One region of the Nocardioides sp. InS609-2 genome, then DNA from elsewhere that is predicted to be linked to it. Evidence: riboswitches for the same ligand, from Rfam matches in the RefSeq annotation. Region 1 holds a riboswitch; the other holds the start of a gene.
What was found. Region 1 has a riboswitch for thiamine pyrophosphate ahead of thiE (thiamine phosphate synthase). Riboswitches for the same ligand answer to the same signal wherever they lie in the genome.
Positions count from the first base shown of each region.

Region 2: linked by a shared signal. The riboswitch ahead of H4Q84_RS16045 (thiamine ABC transporter substrate-binding protein) and the one ahead of thiE (thiamine phosphate synthase) in region 1 are both predicted to bind thiamine pyrophosphate.

Region 1 covers NZ_CP060034.1:3,709,182-3,719,568, reverse strand. Annotated here, with positions in the region: gene thiC (phosphomethylpyrimidine synthase ThiC) at 1-925, opposite strand, end outside; gene thiD (bifunctional hydroxymethylpyrimidine kinase/phosphomethylpyrimidine kinase) at 922-1,749, opposite strand; gene H4Q84_RS19195 (thiamine phosphate synthase) at 1,746-2,312, opposite strand; gene H4Q84_RS19190 (thiazole synthase) at 2,312-3,067, opposite strand; gene thiS (sulfur carrier protein ThiS) at 3,064-3,261, opposite strand; gene H4Q84_RS19180 (FAD-dependent oxidoreductase) at 3,258-4,244, opposite strand; gene thiE (thiamine phosphate synthase) at 4,244-4,834, opposite strand; TPP riboswitch at 4,828-4,937, opposite strand; gene H4Q84_RS19170 (hypothetical protein) at 5,062-5,301, shown strand; gene H4Q84_RS19165 (hypothetical protein) at 5,368-5,595, shown strand; gene frdA (fumarate reductase (quinol) flavoprotein subunit) at 5,588-7,342, shown strand; gene H4Q84_RS19155 (succinate dehydrogenase/fumarate reductase iron-sulfur subunit) at 7,345-8,094, shown strand; gene H4Q84_RS19150 (fumarate reductase subunit C) at 8,091-8,501, shown strand; gene H4Q84_RS19145 (fumarate reductase subunit D) at 8,498-8,845, shown strand; gene H4Q84_RS19140 (bifunctional salicylyl-CoA 5-hydroxylase/oxidoreductase) at 8,847-10,387, opposite strand, start outside.
Region 2 covers NZ_CP060034.1:3,096,849-3,107,235, reverse strand. Annotated here, with positions in the region: gene H4Q84_RS16075 (acyl-CoA dehydrogenase family protein) at 1-276, opposite strand, end outside; gene H4Q84_RS16070 (sulfotransferase domain-containing protein) at 354-1,238, shown strand; gene H4Q84_RS16065 (C40 family peptidase) at 1,307-2,815, opposite strand; gene H4Q84_RS16060 (phosphatase PAP2 family protein) at 3,092-4,138, opposite strand; gene H4Q84_RS16055 (ABC transporter ATP-binding protein) at 4,149-5,180, opposite strand; gene H4Q84_RS16050 (iron ABC transporter permease) at 5,182-6,819, opposite strand; gene H4Q84_RS16045 (thiamine ABC transporter substrate-binding protein) at 6,821-7,897, opposite strand; TPP riboswitch at 7,889-7,994, opposite strand; gene H4Q84_RS16040 (alpha/beta hydrolase) at 8,147-9,043, shown strand; gene H4Q84_RS16035 (glycerophosphodiester phosphodiesterase family protein) at 9,047-9,838, opposite strand; gene H4Q84_RS16030 (winged helix DNA-binding domain-containing protein) at 9,890-10,387, shown strand, end outside.

The sequences.
Region 1 (10,387 bases):
AGTGCGTGTAGAGGAAGTTCTCCTCGTGATGGGCCAGGCACCAGCCGGCCATGATCGCGCCGCCGCGGCTGACGATGCCGGTGACGCGCTGGGCGGTGAGCGGCACGTAGCGCAGCAGCACGCCCGCGTGGACGGTCATGTAGTCGACGCCCTGCTCGCACTGCTCGATCACGGTGTCGCGGAAGATCTCCCAGGTCAGCTTGTCGGCGTCGCCGTCGACCTTCTCGAGGGCCTGGTAGATCGGCACCGTGCCGATCGGCACCGGCGAGTTGCGCACGATCCATTCGCGCGTGGTGTGGATGTCGTCACCGGTCGACAGGTCCATGACCGTGTCGGCGCCCCACGTCACCGCCCAGGTCATCTTGTCGACCTCCTCGGCAATGCTCGAGGTGACCGCACTGTTGCCGATGTTGGCGTTGACCTTCACCAGGAAGCGGCGACCGATGATCATCGGCTCGGCCTCCGGGTGGTTGAGGTTGACGGGGATGATGGCCCGTCCGGCCGCCACCTCGCTGCGCACCAGCTCGACGTCGCAGCCCTCGCGCAGTGCGACGAACTCCATCTCGGGGGTGACCTTGCCGCGGCGGGCGTAGTGCATCTGCGTGACCGCCTGGCCACCGATGGCGCGGCGCGGGCTCCGTCGCTCGCCGCGCCACTCCTCCTGCGCTGCCCCGCGTCGTACGGCGGAGCGGCCGTTGTCGATCAGCTGCCCTTCGCGGCCGCCGTACTCCTCGGTGTCGCCGCGCCCCGCGATCCAGTCGGCGCGCAGCGGTGGCAGGCCGACCTCCGGGTCCGAGCCGGGCCCCTCGGTCGTGTAGCGGTCGAACGTCTCGCCGTTCGTGAGTGCGACGCGGGTGCGTGGCACCTGGATGTCGGGGCTGTTGCCTTCGACGAGCAGGCGGGTGTGGGCGGGGTGGACGGTCATGGTGCTTCTCCTTCTGTTGGGGATTGGATGTGCGCGACGGGCCCTCGACCACGGCCGAGGGTCCAGGTCCGGGAGGTGTGCAGCTGCCGGGTCGTGTACGCCGCGGCACGGCGTACGCACTCGGGGATCGGGTGGCCGCCGGCCAGCGCGGCGGCGAGGGCAGCGCTGAAGGTGCAGCCGGTGCCGTGGTCGTTGGTGGTCTCGACGGCCAGGTGTGGCAGCGGAACCGGCTCGAGACCGGGCAGGGCCACCCAGTCGGTGCAGGCTGCGATGTCGCTGCCGCCGCCGGTGAGCACGACTGCCGGGCCCAGCTCGGCCAGTCGACGGGAGAGAGCAGCCGGCGTGTCGTCGACACCGAGCAGTGCTCGCGCCTCGTCGATGTTGGGCGTGATGACCGTGGCGACCGGCAGCAGGTGGTCGAGGTAGGCGCGGATCACCTCGTCGTCGCCGAGGACCGCCCCGCTGGTGGCCACCAGCACCGGGTCGACGACCAGACCGGGTCGTCCGCCTGAGACCGGGTCAGAGCCCGGTGTGAGGCGGACGAGCCGGTCGGCGACGAGGCGGACGACGTCGGCTGTACCGAGCATGCCCGTCTTGACCACGGCGACCGGCAGGTCGTCGAGCACGGCATCGATCTGGGCCTCGACCACCTCGTACGGCACCGGGTGCACCGCGCGCACGCCGGTGGTGTCCTGCGCGGTCACCGCCGTGACGACGCAGGCGCCGTGCACCCCGTGGGCGGCGAACGTCGCCAGGTCGGCGGCGATGCCCGCGGCACCTCCGGAGTCGGTGCCGGCGATCGTGAGCCCGACAGCAGGGTTCATGGCGTCAACTCGGCCAGCAGCTCGGTGACCGTCGAGGCCGGGTCGGCGGCCCGCATCACGGCGCCCATCACGGCAACGCCGTAGGCACCGTGGGAGATTGCCTCCGCGGCGTTGGACGCGTCGATGCCGCCGAGTGCGAACACGTTGATGGGGTGGCCGGCGAGGTCGCTCGGGTCGAGCAGCGGTCCGTAGCCGGGCTTGCTCGTGCTCGCGGCGTAAGGCGAGAGGGTGGCGTACGCCGCGCCTTCGCCCGCCGCCCGGGCGACCTCCGCCGCGGTGTGGCACGACCGGCCCGCAGGACCACCGAACGCCGCCTGCCCGGCTGCCAGGTGGACCAGATCGGCGGCCGGGTCTGGGATCCGCGACGAGACCACGAGCAGCCCGGGCACCGTGGCCAGCTCGGCCACGAGTGCGTGCCGCGCCACCGGGTCGAGGTCGTGCTCGCGTACGACGACCGCCTCGAGCCCCGCGCCCACACACTCACGCACCGTGCGTACCAGGGCGCGGCCGAGCCGTAGCTGGGCCCGGTCGGTCAGCACGAGCAGGCGCGGCAGATCGGTCATCAGATCCGTCCCGCCATCGGGCTCGACGCCCGCGCCACGGACCGACGCGGGATCCGGCCGGCACTGCGGGCGACGGACCCCGCCTCCACGGCGAGCCGCAGGGCGCGCGCCATGAGCACCGGATCGTCCGCCCGCGTGATGGCGCTGGCTGCGAGCACCGCGCTGCATCCCAGCTCCATGGCCAGCGCGACGTCACTCGCGGTGCCCACACCGGCGTCGAGCACCACGGGCACGTCGACGGCGGCGACGACCGCTTCGATCGCGTAGGGATTGAGCACGCCGAGCCCGGAGCCGATCGGCGACCCCAGCGGCATCACGGCCGCGCAGCCCACGTCGGCCAGCCGACGAGCAAGCACCGGGTCGTCGGTCGTGTACGGAAGCACGACGAAGCCGTCGCCCACCAGGTCCTCAGCGGCTGACAACAGCTCGACGGCATCAGGCATCAGGCTGCGCTCGTCGCCGATCACCTCGAGCTTCACCCAGTCGGTGCCGAGCGCCTCTCGTGCGAGCCGGGCAGTGAGCACCGCGTCACGAGCGGACAGACACCCGGCTGTGTTGGGCAGTATTCGCACACCGCGCGCGGCCAGACCGGCGAGCATGCCGCCGTCGCGGGTCGACGACACCCGCCGGACGCTCACTGTCACCAACCCCGGCTCGGCCGCGTCGAGCACCGGGCCGAGCAGCGAGAGCTGGGGCAGCCCACCCGTGCCGAGCCACAGCGGGGACAGCGCGACGCCCGAGATCACGATGCTCATCCGCCCTGCACCGCCGTGACGATCTCGACCCGGTCACCGTCGACCAGCGGCCGGTCGTGGTCGCGCGCCGGGACCACGTCGCCGTTGACCGCCACGGCATGGCCGCGCGGGTCCGGGAGCAGGTCACGGATGGTGACCGGTTCGTCGGCCTGGCGGCTGACTCCGTTGACGACGAGGTTGATGACGGGATTCACAGGTGCCTCCGTGGGTCGAGGGCCGGCTCGACGTGGCCGGACTCCAGGTGGTCGGCGATCAGCCGGGCGGTCAGGGGCGCCAGCAGCACGCCGTGCCGGAAATGACCGGCGGCCAGCAGAACGCCGGGCTCGTGGGTGGGGCCGACGAGCGGCAGGTTGTCGGCCGTGCCCGGCCGGTCCCGGGCGAGCGCCTCGACGAGCTCCGCACGCTCGAGCTCGGGCAACAGGGTCCGGGCGGCGCCCAGGAGGCGCAGCACACCTCCGAGCGTGACGACCGGGTCGCCGTCGTGCTCTTCGCTCGTCGCGCCGATCACCACCTCTCCGCCGTCGCGGGGCACGACGTACACGGGCTCGCCCTGCACCCAGCCGCGCACCACGCGCTCCGGCGGATCCTCGGTGCGAGCACGCAGGATCTCGCCGCGCACACCCCGCACCAGCCGGGAGTACGGCGTGGGCAGGCGCGTCCCGGTGGCCAGCACGGTGACGTCGGCGGTGGTGGCCTCCGGCTGCACGGGCACCCGGCTGAGCAACGCCGCAACCACTGCTCTGGGATCGACGCTCAGGTCGTCGGCCAGCAGCGCTCCCCCGACAACGCGGGCGGAGAGGCGAGGCTCGCGATCGCGAAGGTCACGCGAGGTCAGCCTCGTCGCGTCGGCGCCGAGGCCTTGCAGCAACGAGACCTGGCGCTCCACCAGTTGCACGTCACCGGCGTCGTGGCCGACCAGCAGGCTGCCGCCACAGCGCAACGGCACACCGAGGCGTTCAGCGAGTGTCGGCCACAGCGCAAGGCTGCGCATCCCGAACCCGAGCAGTGCCTCCTCGCCGTGCCACACCTCGGCAGCCGGGCTGAGCATCCCCGCGGCGGCGTACGACGCTCCACGCCCGGGCGCCGGGTCGACGACCTGCACGTCGTGGCCGCGCCGAAGCAGCTCGTCGGCGCACGCCAGGCCGATGATCCCGGCGCCGCGCACCAGCACCCGCATCAGGCGACCGCCGCGACGAGCTCCTTCGCTGCCTGCACTGGGTCGGGTTGTCGCCAGATCGCACCGATGACTGCGATGCCGTGGGCGCCGGCTGCCCGGGCCTCGGCGGCTCGCCGGACGTCGAGGCCACCGATGGCGATCAACGGCAGGCCGCCTGCGGCTTCGGCGATCGCGTCCGTGCCGAGCGGGTCGGGCAGGCCGGCCTTGCTGGCGCTCGCGAACACCGGCCCGAAACCTGCGTACGACGCTCCGTCGACGGCCGCGCGCCGTACCTGCTCTGCGTTGCGGCAGGTGCCACCCACGAGCAGTCCGGGCGCAATCCGGCGGGCATCGGCGACCGGCAGGTCGGTGGCGCCGAGGTGCACTCCGTCGGCGCCGGCGGCCAGCGCGATGTCGAGGCGGTCGTTGACGACGACGACGGCGCCCGCCGGACGCGCGGCCGCGATCACACGTTCGGTCAGGTCGAGCACGCAGGTCGCCGGTAGCGCCTTTGCCCTGATCTGGAAGCCGTCGACTCCCACCTCGGCAAGACGTGGCAGCAGTGCCAGCGCATCGGTGATGTCGACCAGGCAGAAGAGACGGGGAATCATCGGAACTCACTTCCTTCGCCGGCATGACCCGGATCAGGTACGACGGTCGGAGCGGTTCCAGCTCCCTCTCAGCCCGCTTCCGCGGACTCCCGTGTGGACGTGGCTGACCGTAGCAGAGACGGACCCGGGCGCACGGTGGATCGCCGCCCAGCTGTGGAAGGGCCGACGAAAGACGCGTGGGTAGCGCTGGTTCGGACCATCGAGGGGTCCTCGACTCGAGGACAATCATGGATGCCGGACAGTCGCTCATCAGCGCGGCCCGGGCGGGGGCCGACCTCGCCGAGCGCGAAGGACGGGCCACGACCCAGTCGTCGGGCCTCAAGACCCACGGCAGGTGGGCCTACGAGCGCGCCGGCCCCGCGACGTACACCTGGACCAGCCCGCCCGACCCACCAGAACGTCGAACAGCCTCTGGTCACGTCGGCAAGGTCGCTGCTCAGCCTCGCTGGTTCAGTGGCGCTGGTTGAGGCGTCCGTCCCCGCCCTCTTCCCAATCGGGGCCGAAGGGAGGAATCTGGGATCCGGAGGTAGGTCATGACGTCAACCCTCACCCGCTTCGAGCCCCGGCTCGCGCCCTGCGGGAGCCAGGCCGACGGCGAGCAAGTCGTGACCGAGGACCTGCAGGGGCTCATCACCCGCGACCTCCGGTTCTCCTGCGGCTGCCAGACCCACCACGAGGAGTACCACGACGGGAGCGTCCACAACCAGGTCGTCAACCACCGCGGCCGAGTCCTCGTGGACGAGGAGCTGCGGGGTGAGTGACGGCCCGATCGTCGCTGCACACGACGTACTGCTCGTCGGCGGCGGGGCAGCCGGGTTGCGCGCCGCCATCGCGATTGCGGAGGCGGACCTCGGTCTCGACGTGGCCGTCGTGTCGAAGGTCTACCCGATGCGCAGCCACACCGTGTCCGCCGAGGGCGGCGCCGCTGGCGTCATCGCCGAGGGCGACACCATCGAGGAGCACATCTACGACACGATCTCCGGCGGCGACTGGCTGGGCGACCAGGACGCGATCGACGCGTTCGTCAACGAGGCTCCGCGCGAGCTGCTCCAGCTCGAGCACTGGGGCTGCCCGTGGAGTCGCCAGCCTGACGGCCACATCGCCGTCCGCGCGTTCGGCGGCATGAAGAAGAAGCGCACCTGGTTCGCCGCCGACAAGACCGGCTTCCACATGCTGCACACGCTGTTCCAGACGTCGCTGAAGCACCGCGAGGTCAAGCGGTACGACGAGTGGTTCGTGACCCGGCTGCTGGTCGACGACGGGCGGGTGCACGGGGTGGTGGCCGTCGAGCTGCGCACCGGCCGAATCCAGGCGATCACGGCCAAGTCCGTCGTCCTGGCCACCGGCGGCTGCGGGAAGGTGTTCCCCTTCACGACCAACGCCAACATCAACACCGGCGACGGCATGGCCCTGGCATACCGTGCCGGCGCACCGTTGAAGGACATGGAGTTCGTCCAGTACCACCCCACCGGGCTCCCGTTCACCGGGATCCTGATCACCGAGGCCACCCGGGCCGAAGGAGCGTGGCTGGTCAACAAGGACGGCTACCGCTACCTGCAGGACTACGACCTCGGGAAGCCGACGCCCGAGCCCGAGATGCGGAGCATGGAGCTCGGGCCTCGCGACCGCCTGTCGCAGGCCTTCGTGCACGAGGAGGAGGAGGGGCGCACCGTCGAGACGCCGTACGGCAACGTCGTGTACCTCGACCTCCGGCACCTCGGCGCCGACCTGATCGACACCAAGCTGCCGTTCGTCCGCGAGCTGTGCCTCAAGTACGAACGCATCGATCCCGTGACCGACCTGATCCCGGTGCGGCCGGTCGTCCACTACATGATGGGCGGGGTCCACACCGACATCGACGGCGCCACCCCGCTCGCTGGCCTGTACGCCGCGGGCGAGACCGCGTGCGTCAGCATCAACGGCGCCAACCGGCTCGGCTCCAACTCGCTGCCCGAGTGCCTCGTGTTCGGCGCGCGGGCGGGACGCGCCGCGGCCGAGTACGCCGCGACCGCACCCGCGCCGCCGGCGGTGATCGCGGCCCAGGCGGCCGACGAGGTGCGCCGCATCGAACGCGACCTGCTCGGCAACGTCCCCCGCGACGACGGCGTGGCAGCCATCCGCGAAGAAATGCAGACCACGATGGAGGACGCCGCCGGGATCTACCGCAACGGCCCGGCCATGGAGAAGGGGATCGACGGCCTACGGGCGCTGCAGGAGCGGGGCGCCCGGGTCGGCGTACGCGACTCGAGCCGGACGTTCAACACCGAGCTGGTCGCCGCACTGGAGCTGACCAACCTGCTCGACGTCGCCGAGTGCATGCTCGTTTCCGGGCTGCAGCGAGAGGAGTCCCGCGGTGCCCACCAGCGCACCGACTTCCCCGATCGCGACGACGAACGGTTCCTCGCGCACCAGCTGGTGCACCGCGAGTCCGACGGCGCCGTACGGGTGGAGACGCTGCCGGTGACGATCACGAGGTGGCCACCGGGCGAACGGGTCTACGGGAGGTAGTGATGGCTGACGACAAGATCACGATGGAGGTGGCCAGGTACCGGCCCGACAAGGACACGAAACCCGGCTGGCAGGAGTACGACGTACCCCTGCGCACCGAGTGGACCGTGCTGGACGGGCTCAACCACGTGAAGGACGAGATCGACACGACCCTCGCCTTCCGGTGGTCGTGCCGGATGGGCATCTGCGGAAGCTGCGGGATGAACGTCAACGGCGAGCCGCGGCTGACGTGCGGCACGTTCCTCAGCGACTACGCGCCCGGGCCGGTCCGGGTGGAGCCGCTCGCGAACTTCCCGGTGGTGCGCGACCTCGTGGTCGACATCGACGACTTCATGGAGAAGCTGCCCCGGGTCAAGCCGTGGATCATCCGCGACGAGGAGCAGTCGGTCGACGACGGCGAGTACCTCCAGACGCCCGAGGAGCTCGACGCGTACAAGCAGTTCAGCATGTGCATCAACTGCATGCTGTGCTACTCCGCGTGCCCGGTCTACGGGCTCGACCCCACGTTCGTCGGACCGGCCGCGATCGCGCTGGCCGAGCGCTACGACCTCGACTCCCGCGACCAGGGTGCCCGGGAGCGGCTCGACGTGCTCATCGAGCACGAAGGCGTCTACGGCTGCACCTTCGTCGGCGAGTGCACGCGGGTCTGTCCCAAGCACGTCGACCCGGCCGGCGCCATCCAGCGCTACAAGCTCAAGACGGCGCAGGAGTCCGTGAAGGCGTTCCTTCTCCCCCGAGCGCTGCGGCGATGACTCCCCCGACCACTCCGCCCGACACCGACCTGACCTACCGACGGCCGATCCCCGTGCTGTGGTGGGTCCGCAAGCGCAGCTACTTCCTGTTCGTGATGCGCGAGCTGAGCAGCATCTTCATCGCCTGGCTCGTCCTCTACCTGCTGCTGTTCGTCCGCGCCGTCGGCCGCGGTGAAGCGGCGTACGACGACTTCCTCGACTGGGCGGCCTCGCCCGTGCTCGTCGTGCTGAACGTGGTGGCCCTCGCGTTCGTGGTCCTGCACACGATCACCTGGTTCTCGCTGACACCTCAGGCCATGGTGGTCAGCCTGGGCGGGCGTCGGTTGCCCGCGGCGGCGATCATCGGCGCGCAGTACGCCGGGTTGGGCGCGGTGTCCGCGTTCGTGGTCTGGCTGGTGATGCGATGAAGTTCCGGATCGAACCCTTCCTCTGGCTGGCGTTCAGCGGCGGCGGGGTGATGGCCGCGCTCTTCCTGCCGGCCCTCGCGTTCCTGTTCGCCCTCGCCTTCCCGCTGGGCTGGATCGACCCGCCCGACCACGACCACCTGGCCGCCGTGGTGGCGCACCCGATCACGTTCCTGGTCCTGTTCGGTGTGTTCGTGATGATGCTGATCCACGCAGCACACCGGTTCCGCTTCACGCTGTACGACGGACTGCAGGTCAAGCACCGGGGGCTTGTGGCGGCGGTGTGCTACGGGGGTGCGCTCGTCGGGGCGTTCGCGGCGTTCCACTTCCTCGGCAGCGCGACCTGACCTAAGGGGTGTCTCCTGGTCGCCACCGGCGGTGACGCGTGCCCGCGTCGCCCTCGCGGATCAGCTGCAGCCGTGGGCGCGGTCCGTCGCTGCGGCCGGTCTGCGGTTTGCGCCGACCGGGTCGCCACGGCAGCGGCCACGGAGCTCCGGGTCCGTCGTAGTCCTGATCGACCGCGGCATGCAGCGTCCAGGACGGGTCGTATAGGTGCGCCCGGCCGATCGCGCAGAGGTCGGCCCGGCCCGCCATCAGGATCGAGTTCACGTCGTCGTACGACGAGATGACGCCGACCGCGATCGTGGGGACCCCGAGCCGGTTGCGGATCGCGTCGGCGTACGGCGTCTGGTAGGACCGCCCGAACTGCGGCCGCTCGCGCGCGGTGACCTGTCCGGTGGAGACGTCGATGGCGGCGGCTCCGGCCGCGACGAACGCCTCGGCGACCCGCAGCGCGTCGTCGAGGGTCTGTCCGTCGTCGACCCAGTCGGTCGCCGAGATGCGCACCGTCATCGGCCGGTCGGCCGGCCACCCGGCACGGATCGCGGTGAACACCTCGAGCGGGAACTTCAGCCGCCCGTGGACATCGCCGCCGTACTCGTCGGTGCGTCGGTTCGTGACCGGCGACAGGAAGGCAGACAGCAGGTAGCCGTGGGCGCAGTGCAGCTCGAGCAGGTCGAAGCCGGCCTCGGCTCCCCGCCGGGCGGACTCGACGAACTCGTCGCGGATGGTGTCCATCTCGGCGCGAGTCAGCTCGCGCGGCACCTGGTTGACGCCGTCGCGGTAGGCCACCGGGGAAGGGGCGACGACCTCCCAGTTGTCGTCGTCGAGGGGCTGGTCGATGCCCTCCCACATCAGCTTGGTGGAGCCTTTGCCGCCCGAGTGGCCTAGCTGGAGCCCGATCTTCGCGGCGGAGTTGGTGTGCACGAAGTCGGTGACCCGGCGCCACGACGTCTGCTGCTCGTCGTCCCAGAGTCCCGCGCAGCCTGGGGTGATGCGCCCGTCGGGCGACACGCAGACCATCTCGGTCATGACGAGCCCAGCACCGCCGAGCGCCTTGCCACCGAGGTGGACGAGGTGGAAGTCGGACGGCAACCCGTCGTCGGCGACGTACATGTCCATCGGTGACACTACGACACGGTTGACGAGGTCGAGGGTGCCGAGGCGGGCGGGCTGGAACATCGGCGGGCAAGGGTCGGTGCTGCCCACGCTGTCGGCGTACCACTCGTCGCAGCGGGCCACGAACTCCGGATCGCGCAGGCGCAAATTGTCGTAGGTGACCCGGCGGCTGCGAGTCATGATGTTGAAGGCGAACTGCAGGGGCTCCTGGTGGACGTACTGCCCGAGGTTCTCGAACCACTCCAGGCTGGCCTGCGCAGCGCGCTGGGTGGAGAGGACGACCGCCTTGCGCTCCGTCTCGTACGTCGCCAGGGCGGCGCCGAGGTCGCCATTCCCGTCCGGCACAGCCTCGTGCAGGCAGGCGGCCAGGGCCAGCGCGTCCTCCATCGCGAGCTTGGTGCCGGAGCCGATGGAGAAGTGCGCGGTGTGTG
Region 2 (10,387 bases), 610 kb from region 1:
GACGACGTCGCGCACCCGGTCACGGAAGTCCTCGCGGGTCATCGTCTCGGCGTCCTCGAGGATCGCCGCGTGGGCAACGAGGTTGTCGCGCACGAGCGCCCGCACCTCGGCGTACTTCCCGTCGAGCACACCGGTCAGCGCGACCACGTCGATCTCGGGCTGGCGGTAGCCCTTCTCGGTGGGGGTCGTCTCGTCGCTGGTCTCGGCCGGCTGGTCGTCGGCGGGTGACGGTGAGAGCTCGGTGGGGAGGTCCTTCGCGTCGACGTGGGATGACATGGCGGTCACGGTACTCTCGGCGCGACTCCGCGGAACGGGACCGGAGAGACCGATCGAGAAGTGGGTGAACGGGAGCTGTGAACGACGCGTCGTACGGCCGCCTCGGCTACAACTTCTCCATCGTCGGCTGCCAGAAGTCGGGCACCTCCACCCTCTCCGGAACCATCAGCCAGCACCGCCTGGTGTGCCGGCCGCCGCGCAAGGAAGCGCACTTCTTCAACGACGAGGGCTACGACTGGTCCGCCCCCGACTACGAGGCCGACTACACCGCGCCGAAGCGCTCGGCAGTGCACTCGATGGTCGGCGACTCGACGCCGGTCTACATCATGTGGCCGGGCGCGCTCGAGCGGATGCGCGCCTACAAGCCGGACATGCCGCTGATCGCGGTGTTCCGCGACCCGATCGAGCGGCTCTTCTCGCACTGGACGATGCTCCGCACCCGGCACCCCGACTGGCCCGACTGGTCGGGCTTCATCACCGAGTTCCGGCCCACCACGCTGCCTTCCTCGATCCCGGACGATGTGTCGGCGATGCGGTACAAGCACCTCTCGGGCGTCGCGCGCGGCTTCTACGGCGCGCAGCTCGAGCGCGGGTTCAGCATCTTCCCGCGAGAGCAGTGGCTACTGCTGGAGTTCCGCACCCTGCTGCGCGAGTACGACGACACCGTCGACAGCGTCACCGACTTCCTCGACCTGCCGCGCTTCGACCAGCGGCCGCCGCTGCGCAACCGCTACGCCGGCGCCGAGCTGGTCAGCGGCACCGCCCCCACCGCTGACGAGATCAGCGGACTCGCGTCGTTGTACGCCGAGGACCTGGTGCTTTTCGGCAAGCTGTCGGGCATCGACACGTCGGCCTGGCCGACGAGCCGGATCCTCGCCGGCGACCTGGAGCCCGGCGTACTCGCCGAGCGGTTCGCGACCAAGGTCGCGCCCCCCACTCCCGCTTCCTCGTCGGTCGAGTAGCGCCAGCGATCAGGTCTCGATACGCCGCTCGTTCCTCGCGGCTACTCGACCAACGAAGAAGGCGGCCGTCAGGGACGGGCGAAGAAGTTCGGCGCCCGCCAGGAGTACATCGACTCCTGGACCACCGGGCGGCCGGTGCGCGGTGCGTGGATCATCTGGCCGCCACCGACGTAGAGGGCGACGTGGTAGATCGACGACGGGCTGCTCGAAGAGCCCCAGAACACCAGGTCTCCCGCCTGCAGACCGGTTGAGGCGACCGGCGAGGAGGCGGAGTACTGCGCGACGCTGTAGTGCGGCAACGAGATGCCGCCGGCCTGCCACGCACCCATCGTGAGACCCGAGCAGTCCCAGGCGTTCGGCCCGGTCGCACCCCACTTGTAGGGGTCACCGATCTGGGCGGCCGCGAAGGCGATGGCGGCACCGGCGTTGCCGGTGGCTGCCGGAGGCGGGGGCGTCGGAGTCGGAGTCGGCGTGGGAGTGGGGGTCGGCGTCGGAGTCGGCGTAGGCGTCGGCGTCGGCGTCGGCGTAGGCGTCGGCGTCGGCGTCGGCTTGGGGGTCGGCGTCGGCGTCGGCTTGGGGGTCTTCTTGGCAGCGTCCTCCGCCGCCTTCTTGGCAGCGTCCTCCGCGGCCTTCTTCGCGGCCTCGTCGGCCGCCTTCTTCGCTGCGTCGGCGGCCTGCTTGTCCGCGGCCTTCTTGGCGGACTCGGCAGCAGCCTTCGCGGCCGCTTCCTCGGCTGCGGCCTTCGCGGCCGCTTCCTCCGCCGCCTTTGCTGCGGCAGCAGCCGCGGCTTCAGCGGCGGCCTCCTCGAGAGCGGTCTGCCGCTTCTGGGCCAGGTCGACGCTGATGCCCTGCAGGTCGGCGAGCTCGGAGATGAGCTGGGTCTTCTCAACGGCGATCGACTGCGACTGCGCGAGCGCGGCGTCGGCAGCCGACTGGGCGGCGTCGCGGGCCGCGCGGGCTTCGCGTTCGAGGTCGGCCGCTTCGGCACGGGCCTCGGTGGCCTGGTCCCTGGCGACGTCGGCGAGCGTGGCTGCCGCACGGAACTGGTCGTAGCGCCCGTCGAGCGCGTCCTCGGCGTTGGCCATCGTGGCCCCGCGCTCGATGACGCCCTGGATGCCGTCGGCCCCGACCATCGCCGAGAGGCCGGTCACGCCGGGGGCGAGCTCGTAGGAGCGGACCAGCGCGGCGCCGTACACCTCACGCTGACGTTGTACGTCGGCGCTCGCGGCGTCGGCGTGCCGGTCGGCGGCCCTGGCTGCCTCACGGGCCTGGTCGAGACGCCAGAGGGCACCGTTGTAGGACTCGGCGGCCATCGCGGCCTCGATCGCGGAGTCGTCGAGGCGCTGGTTGGCGAGCACGAGGTCGGAGCGCACGGACGAGACGTCGCGAGCCTTGTCGCTCGCCGCCGCCTGCGCGTCGGCGATGTCCTGTTCGGTGGGCACGGTGTCACCCGCGCTGTCACCCGATGTGTCGCCGGACGTGGAGTCGTCGGCCGCGGAGGCCGAGGTGACGCCGCCGACGAGCACCAGGCTCAGTGTGGCGGCGACGCCCCACGATCGGACACTGACGTGTCGCATGTTCTTCCCCTTGTTCGAGTCATCACCGTGCCCCGGCGGACTTCCCAATCCCCCAGGGCACTTCGAGCACGCTAGTGCTCACCAGTCACAAAAGAAACAACTTTCCCAATTTTCCCACCTGTGCACGGCGTGTCGACTTGACGAACTACAGCGTTGTAATTCGCTGGTTCGCCGAGCTTCGGGGTCGTTTCTCACGCCTCGAGTGCGTTGCAACGACGCCAAACCGACGTGACACCCGGTCAGCCGGGTATCACTGCGAGCGACCAGTACGGCGCGTCAGTCGACGTCGACGGGCACGGCAGAGGTGGTCGACGTCGGATGCGACGCGAGCCCGTGCCGGTCGAACTTCTGGCCGGAGGCGATGCCGCCGACGTAGAACGCGATCAGGGCGATGACTAGGCCCGCGATGTCGTCGGCGACGTAGTGCCAGCCGAAGTAGAGGGTGGCGACAACCGTGAAGCCGAAGTTCACCCAGAAGATCCACTTCAGCACCTTGCTGCGCAGCGTGTAGTGGACCATCAGCGCGACGAGCAGAGTGATCGCCGTGTGCAGGCTGGCGAAGCCGGCCACCGACTGGACGGCGCGCTCGAGGTCGCCGTGGATCACGCCATTTCGCCCGTAGAACAGACCCTCCATCAACGTCGACGACCCGGTCTCGGGAAGGTCGCCGTAGAGCCACGGGTAGCGGAAGCCCGGGCCGAGGGTCGGCAGTGCGTAGTAGGACGCCGTGCCGAGGGCCCAGGCGATGCACTGCGACGTCGCGAACCAGTAGCCGAACGTGATGTTGCGCGACCAGATCAGCCAGGCCGTGAGCGCCAGCGGCACCAGCGGCAGGAACCACAGGTAGACGGTCGAGAGGATGTGCGCGGAGAAGCCCTCGCCGAACATCGCGTGCAGCACAGCGGCCGGCTCGTGCCCGAAGAACAGCGCACGGTCGACGAGGTGGAGCTCGCGGTCGTACTTCTTCTCGCCCATCACGAACGGCAGGTACGACTTGAGGTTGCGGTAGCTGACGTAGGTGACGTAGAAGCACGAGACGCCCAGGACCATCAGCGTCAGCCGCTCACGGGTCCAGTGGAACCTCACCCGCTCACGGACCAGGCCCGGGATCGCGGTCGGGTTCATCCGCGAGAGCCACACGGTGCGCGGCAGCACGTCGAGCAGGAACGCGCCGAGCAGCAGCATCGGCAGCCTCAGGAAGGCCGGGCCCAGGAAGCCTTCCGGGTCGAGCAGCGGCCGGTCGATCGAGACGGCGGTGATGACCGCGAGCGCGCCCATGGTCGCGGCAATGCCGATGAGGAGTACATAGGCACGGCGATACACGGGCGCCAGTCTAGGGGGCCGCGGAAGCGCGAGTGCGGGGCACCGGTGCGGTCCGCGACCGGTCGATGCGCAGGTGCACCGCGTCGCCGGGAGCGACGTGACTGCCGAGGGACGCGACCCCGTGCAGGGGGCCGAGATCGGGGACCTCCACGACGAGCCGCAGCTGCTCGGGCGTCGCGTGCGCGGACAGTACGACGCCGTCGACCGGCCCGGCCTCGTCGAACACCAGGGCCGACCGGCGCAGCGCGACGTCCTGCCCCGGCGGCAGCCCGGCCGCCACCGCCATCCGGTCGGCCGGCTCGCCGGCCAGCACGGTCGCGTAGCCGAGGAAGTAGGCGGTGTCGGTGTCGGTCGGGTGCTGCCACACGTCGCTGATCGGGCCATCCTGGATGAGCCGGCCCGCGCGCATGACGGCGATCCGGTCGGCCACGGCGAACGCCTCGTCGTGGTCGTGGGTGACCATCAGGGCGGTCGTGCCGGCCTTGCGCAGGATCTCGCGGAGGTCGGCCGCGAGCCGTTCGCGAAGCGTCGCGTCGAGCGCCGACAGCGGCTCGTCGAGCAGGATCAGCCGCGGGTCGACCGCCAGCGCCCGGGCCAGCGCCACGCGTTGCCGCTCACCGCCCGAGAGGGTGGCCGGCAACCGCTCGGCGTACCCGGCCAGGCCCACGAGCTCGAGCAGCTCGTCGACCCGGGCGGCCAGCTCGAGACGAGGAGTACGGCGCAGCCGCAGTGCGTAGCCGACGTTGCGGGCCACGCTGAGGTGGCCGAAGAGCTGGCCGTCCTGGAACATCAGCGCGAACCCCCGGCGATGAGTCGGTACGCCGGCCAGGTCGGCGCCGTCGTACGCGATCGAGCCGCCTGCCACCGGCTCGAGGCCGGCCACCGCGCGCAGCAGCGTCGACTTGCCGCAACCCGACGGGCCGAGCACCGCCAGCACCTCGCCGGCCGGGAGGTCGAGGCTCACGTCGCTGACGGCGACGAGGTCGTCGTACCGCACGGTGACGCTCCGCAGCTGCAGACCGGGCAGGGGATGGCCACTCATGTCAGAAGGCTCCCATCGACGGCACCCGCAGCCGTTCGACGGCCAGCATCAAGACCGCGGTGGTCGTCGCGAGGACCACCGAGGCGGCCAGCGCCATGCCGTAGTTCATCTCGCCCGGCCGGCCGATCAGCTTGAAGATCACCACGGGCAACGTCGGATGGTCGTCGCGGGCAAGGAACGCGGTGGCGCCGAACTCCCCCAGCGACGCCGCGAACGCGAAACCACTCGCGGCCAGCAGCGGCTTCCAGATCACGGGCACGTCGACGGTCCAGAGCGCACGCAGCGGCCCGGCACCCAGCGACGCGGCCGCCTGGCGCTGCCGGTCGTCGATGCCGGCGAGCACCGGCACGAGAGTGCGCACCACCAGCGGCAACGCCACCAGCGCTTGCGCGATCGGCACCAGGAACGGCGAGTCGCGTAGGTCGAGCGGCGGCCGGTCGAGGGTGATCAGGAAGCCGAAGCCGAGCGTCACCGCCGACACCCCGAGCGGCAGCATGAAGACACCGTCGAGCAGCGACCGGACCCGTCGTTCTCCGCGCGACCGGGATCGCCGGGTCACCACGAGGGCCACGCTGAGGCCGAGCAGCAGGGCGATCCAGGTGGCGTCGACGGCGGTGCGCAAGGAGATGAGCAGTGCCTCGCCGACCGAGACCAGCACCGTCGGATCCTCGCCGGTGGTGCTCAGCGCCCGGTAGTTGTCGACGCTCCACGCGCCGTCGACGCGCAGCGAGCCGGCGAGCAGGGTGGCGAGTGGCGCGGCCACCAGCGCAAGCAGCACGGCCGTCGCGACCAGGGCGGGTGCGTCGCGGCGCGAGACCCGCCCCGGCCGCGGGGCCTGTCGCGACACGGTCGGGTCGGGTACGGCGCGCAGCCGGCCGGTCACGATCAGCAACCCCGTGACGACGACCAGCTGCAGCACCGACAACGCAGCCGCCGACTGGAGGTCGAAGAGAGTCGTGGTCAGCAGGTAGATCTCGGTCTCCACCGTGCTGTAGCGCACCCCGCCGAGGGTCAGCACGATGCCGAAGGCCGTGGCGCAGAACAGGAAGACGACGCTCGCCGACGAGACGATCGCCGGTCGCAGCGCCGGCAGCGTGACCGTGCGCAGCACCTGGAACGGCGTCGCCCCCAGCGCCGCCGCGGCCTCCCCGGGACGGGCGTCGAGCGACTCCCAGGCCGCGCCGACGGCGCGGATCACGACGGCTGCGTTGAAGAACACCAGCCCCGCGATGATGGCCGCGGGCGTGCCGTCGAGGCCGAGGAACGCGAGCGGTCCGCCCTCCCCCAGCAGCTGCCGGAAGGCGACACCGACGACCACGGTCGGCAGCACGAACGGCACCAGCAACGCGGCTCGCACGGTGCGTCGTCCGGGCAGGTCCAGACGGTGCAGGACGTACGCCGCGGGCAACCCGACCGCCACCGACAAGACCGTGCCGAGGGTCGCCGACCAGAGCGTGAACCCCAGCACCCGGTGAACCCGCGGCCGCCCCAGCACCTCGACGAGTCCTTGCGGGTCGAAGTTGCCGTCGGGCCAGAGCCCCCGCGCCACCATGCCGCCCACCGGCAGCGCGAAGAACACGCCGAGCACGGCCAGCGGCAGGGCCGCCAGCCCGGCGAGGGTGAGCAGCCGACGGGTCACGTCAGCGAGTGGTGACGTCGGTCCACTCGGTCAGCCACGACTCGCGGTTGGCTGCGATCTCGGCCGGGTCGACGTCGTACGGCGCGGTGGGCTGCTCGGCGAAGGCGGCCCAGTCCTTGGGCAGCTCGACGGTCGAGGAGACCGGGAAGACGTACATGCTCTCGGGCAGCGCCGCCTGCACCTCGTCGGTGAGCAGGAAGTCGATCAGCGCCTCGGCGCCGTCGGGGTTCTCGGCACCGGCCAGCACGCCGGCGTACTCGACGGAGCGGAAGCACGTGTCGAGCAGCGCGGCGGTCGTCGAGCTCTTCTTGTCCTTGGAGATCGTGAAGGCCGGCGAGGAGTCGTAGGACAGCACGATCGGGCGGGTGCCGCCCTCGCCGCCCTGCGTGAAGTCGGTGTAGTAGGCGTCCGACCAGCCGTCGACGATCTCGGTGCCGTTGGCGAGCAGTCGCTCCCAGTAGGCCGGCCAGTCGTCGCCGTACTCTGCGACGGTGCTGAGCAGGAACGCCATTCCCGGCGAGGAGGTCGAGGCGCCGGGGGTGACGAAGAGGTCCTTGTACGCAGGCTTGGTGAGGTCCTCGAGAGTGGCCGGCGGTGTCAGCTTCTTCTCGGCGAACCAGGTCTTGTCGACGTTGACGCAGACATGGCCGACGTCGACCGGCGTCAGCTTGTCGGCACTCTCGGGAAGCGCGTACGCGTCGGCGCCCTCGGGCAGGGTCGGCGCGTAGGTGTCGAACACCCCCTCGTCGAGGGTGCGCGACGCGAAGGTGTTGTCGATACCGAAGGCGACGTCGCCGGTGGGGTTGCCCTGGGTCAGCGACAGCTTGGCCGACAGCGTGCCGGCATCACCTGCGGCGCGGGTGACGAGCTTGAAGCCCGACTCCTTCTCGAACCCGGCGACCAGCTCGTCGGGCAGCGCGAACGACTCGTGCGTGACGAGCACGACCTCGTCGGGCACCGGCCCGTCGGTCTCGGTGTCGTCGGACTCGCTGTTGCCGACCGTGCTGCAGGCCGAGGTGGCGAGCAGCGCAAGGGTTGCGAGCATGGTGGAGACGCTGCGCTGGACATGGTGGGTCATCAGATGACTCCCTTCGCCGGTGTTAACCGGAGCAGGTTCGGAGGGTCTGCGGCTTCGTCCGCACTCTCAGCACTCGGGTGCTCCCCTGTCTTGTGCGACCAGCCTACGTCGCACGCGCCTGTCGCTCTGACGGGGTCTCGATACGCTCGCTGCGCCGGTTACTCGACCAACGAGCTGAACTCGGTGGTCGAGTGCCTCGCGAGGAACGAGCGAGGTGTGTCGAGACCGTGGCCCTCTAGGGTTCGGGGCATGCCGAGTCGCCGCCACGAGCTCCTTGCCTACCTCGTCCCGCGCCTCAAGAAGAGTGGCGAGCTGGTCACCCCGGAGCACGAGCGCGCGCGGATCATCGCCTGGCACAACGGGCTCGACCGGTCGTTGCCGACGAAGGCGGTGCCGCGGTTCGGCCGCCGGTTCTCGGTGGTGCGCGACGACAGCGCCGGCTTCCCGACGTACGTCATCACGCCTCGGCACGTCCGGCCGACCCGGACGCTGTTCTACGTGCACGGCGGTGCCTACAACGCGCCGATCGACGCTTTCCACGTGCGCTACGCGACCCTGCTGGCCAGGGCCGTCGGCGCGCGGGTGGTGATGCCCGACTACCCGCTGGCCCCGGAGCACACCTGGCGTGACTCGTTCGACGCGATGACCACGTCGGCGGCCCGCTGGGCCGAGGAGCCGATGGTGCTGACCGGCGACTCGGCCGGTGGCGGCTACGCCCTGGCGCTCGCCCTCGCCCTGCGCGACCGGGGTGGGCCGCAGCCGACGCACCTGGTGCTGCACGCGCCGTGGGTCGACCTGACCACCAGCACACCCGAGACGGAGACGGTCACGCTCACCGACCCGTGGCTGTTCATCGGCAAGGTCCGGGCGTACGCCGAGTGGTGGGCGGGCTCGCCCGAGGACCTCGGCCGCCCGGAGGTCTCGCCGGTGTTCGGATCGCTGGCCGGCCTGCCGCCCGCGCTGCTGATGTACGGCACCCGCGACACGATCGCGCCCGGCTGTCGGCTGCTCACCGCGCGCTCGGTCGAGGACGGCTGGGATCTCTCGGTGATCGAGGAGCCGGGTTTCATCCACGTCTACAGCCTGCTGCCGTTCGTACCCGAGGCACGCCGGGCGTTCAGGCAGACGATCGCCTTCCTGGGCTGAGGATCAGCGACGAAGCCAGTTGCGGTAGCCGCTCACCCGGTCGGTGATCAGGTCACCGACGTCGAGCCTCTTCAGCTGCTTCCACCTGGTGGTGTTGTTGGCCTTCTTGGCGATGACCCTCTTGCCGACCCCGTGGATGGCGGTGACGCGCTCGGCGGTCATCTCACCGGTCGCGAGGGTCACCCCGTCGGCATAGGTCAGGGCAGCGTCGACCTGGGCCCAACGTCGTACGAGCAGGGTGGTGTCGATGCCCGGGTTGATGGCCTCGGTCCGGCGCAGCGGCACCGGATGGAACGACATCGCCGTCACGCGGGCCTGCATGCCTACCCCGACGATGACCTCGTTCACGCGTGCGACGTCGGCCTTCGGCCAGTGGTCGCCCTTGAACTCCATGAGCAGGTTGACGTGGTGCTTGTCGGCCAGGCGGAGTACGGCGCCCAGCGTCGGCACCATCTCTGCGCCGCGGTTGCCGCGGCAGCGCTTGCGCAGATAGTGCATCGACCTGTCGGAGACCCGCCCGCTGCAGTCGGTCGTGCGGTCGAGCGTGGGGTCGTGCATCAGGACGACCTGGCCGTCCTTGGTCATCCGGATGTCGGTCTCGAGCGCGGAGGCCTTGAGCCGGACCGCCCGCCGCATCGACCTGATCGTGTTCTCGGTGATGTCGCGGGTGGGCGCGCCGCGGTGGGCGGTGATGCGGAAGTCGCCGGCCTTCGCGGCGTGCGCAGGCGCCGTCACTGTCGCGGCCAACGTCCCCGCGAGGACGACGACAGCGGTCAGAAGTCCCCCGAAGCGCATGAGGCCGCATTCTGCCTCACGACTGTGGGTGCTCGATGACAGACTCCGAAGATGCCCTACGAGTGGAGCGACCTCGCCGGTCTGGCGCTGGCTCGCCAGTTCCCCGAGACCGACGGCAGCCCTGACGTCGCGGCCATGCTCCAGCGGATCGGCCCGATCCAGTCCCAGACCGCGCGGTCGCCGTACGTCGCGCTGGCGGCCCGCTTCCCCGACACCACCCTCGCCGACATCAGTGCGGCGTACGACGAGCTGCGGATCGTGCGCGGCAGCACCCTTCGAGGCACCGTGCACACCTCGACTCCGGACGACCACGTGCTGCTGGAGTCGGCGACGCGGGTGGGCCAGCGCACCCTGTGGCAGCGCACGATCCGGCCCGCCGACGTCACGCTCGAGCAGGTGTGGGCCGGCATCGAGGAGTTCGCGTCAGCCGACTGGCGCACCCCGGTCGAGCTCGACGAGCACCTGCATGCCTGGCTGGCCGAGCACGATCCGAGCGGGCAGCCGCGCATCCAGACGCACTACTTCGCCTTCGGCCACGGCGGCCTGGTG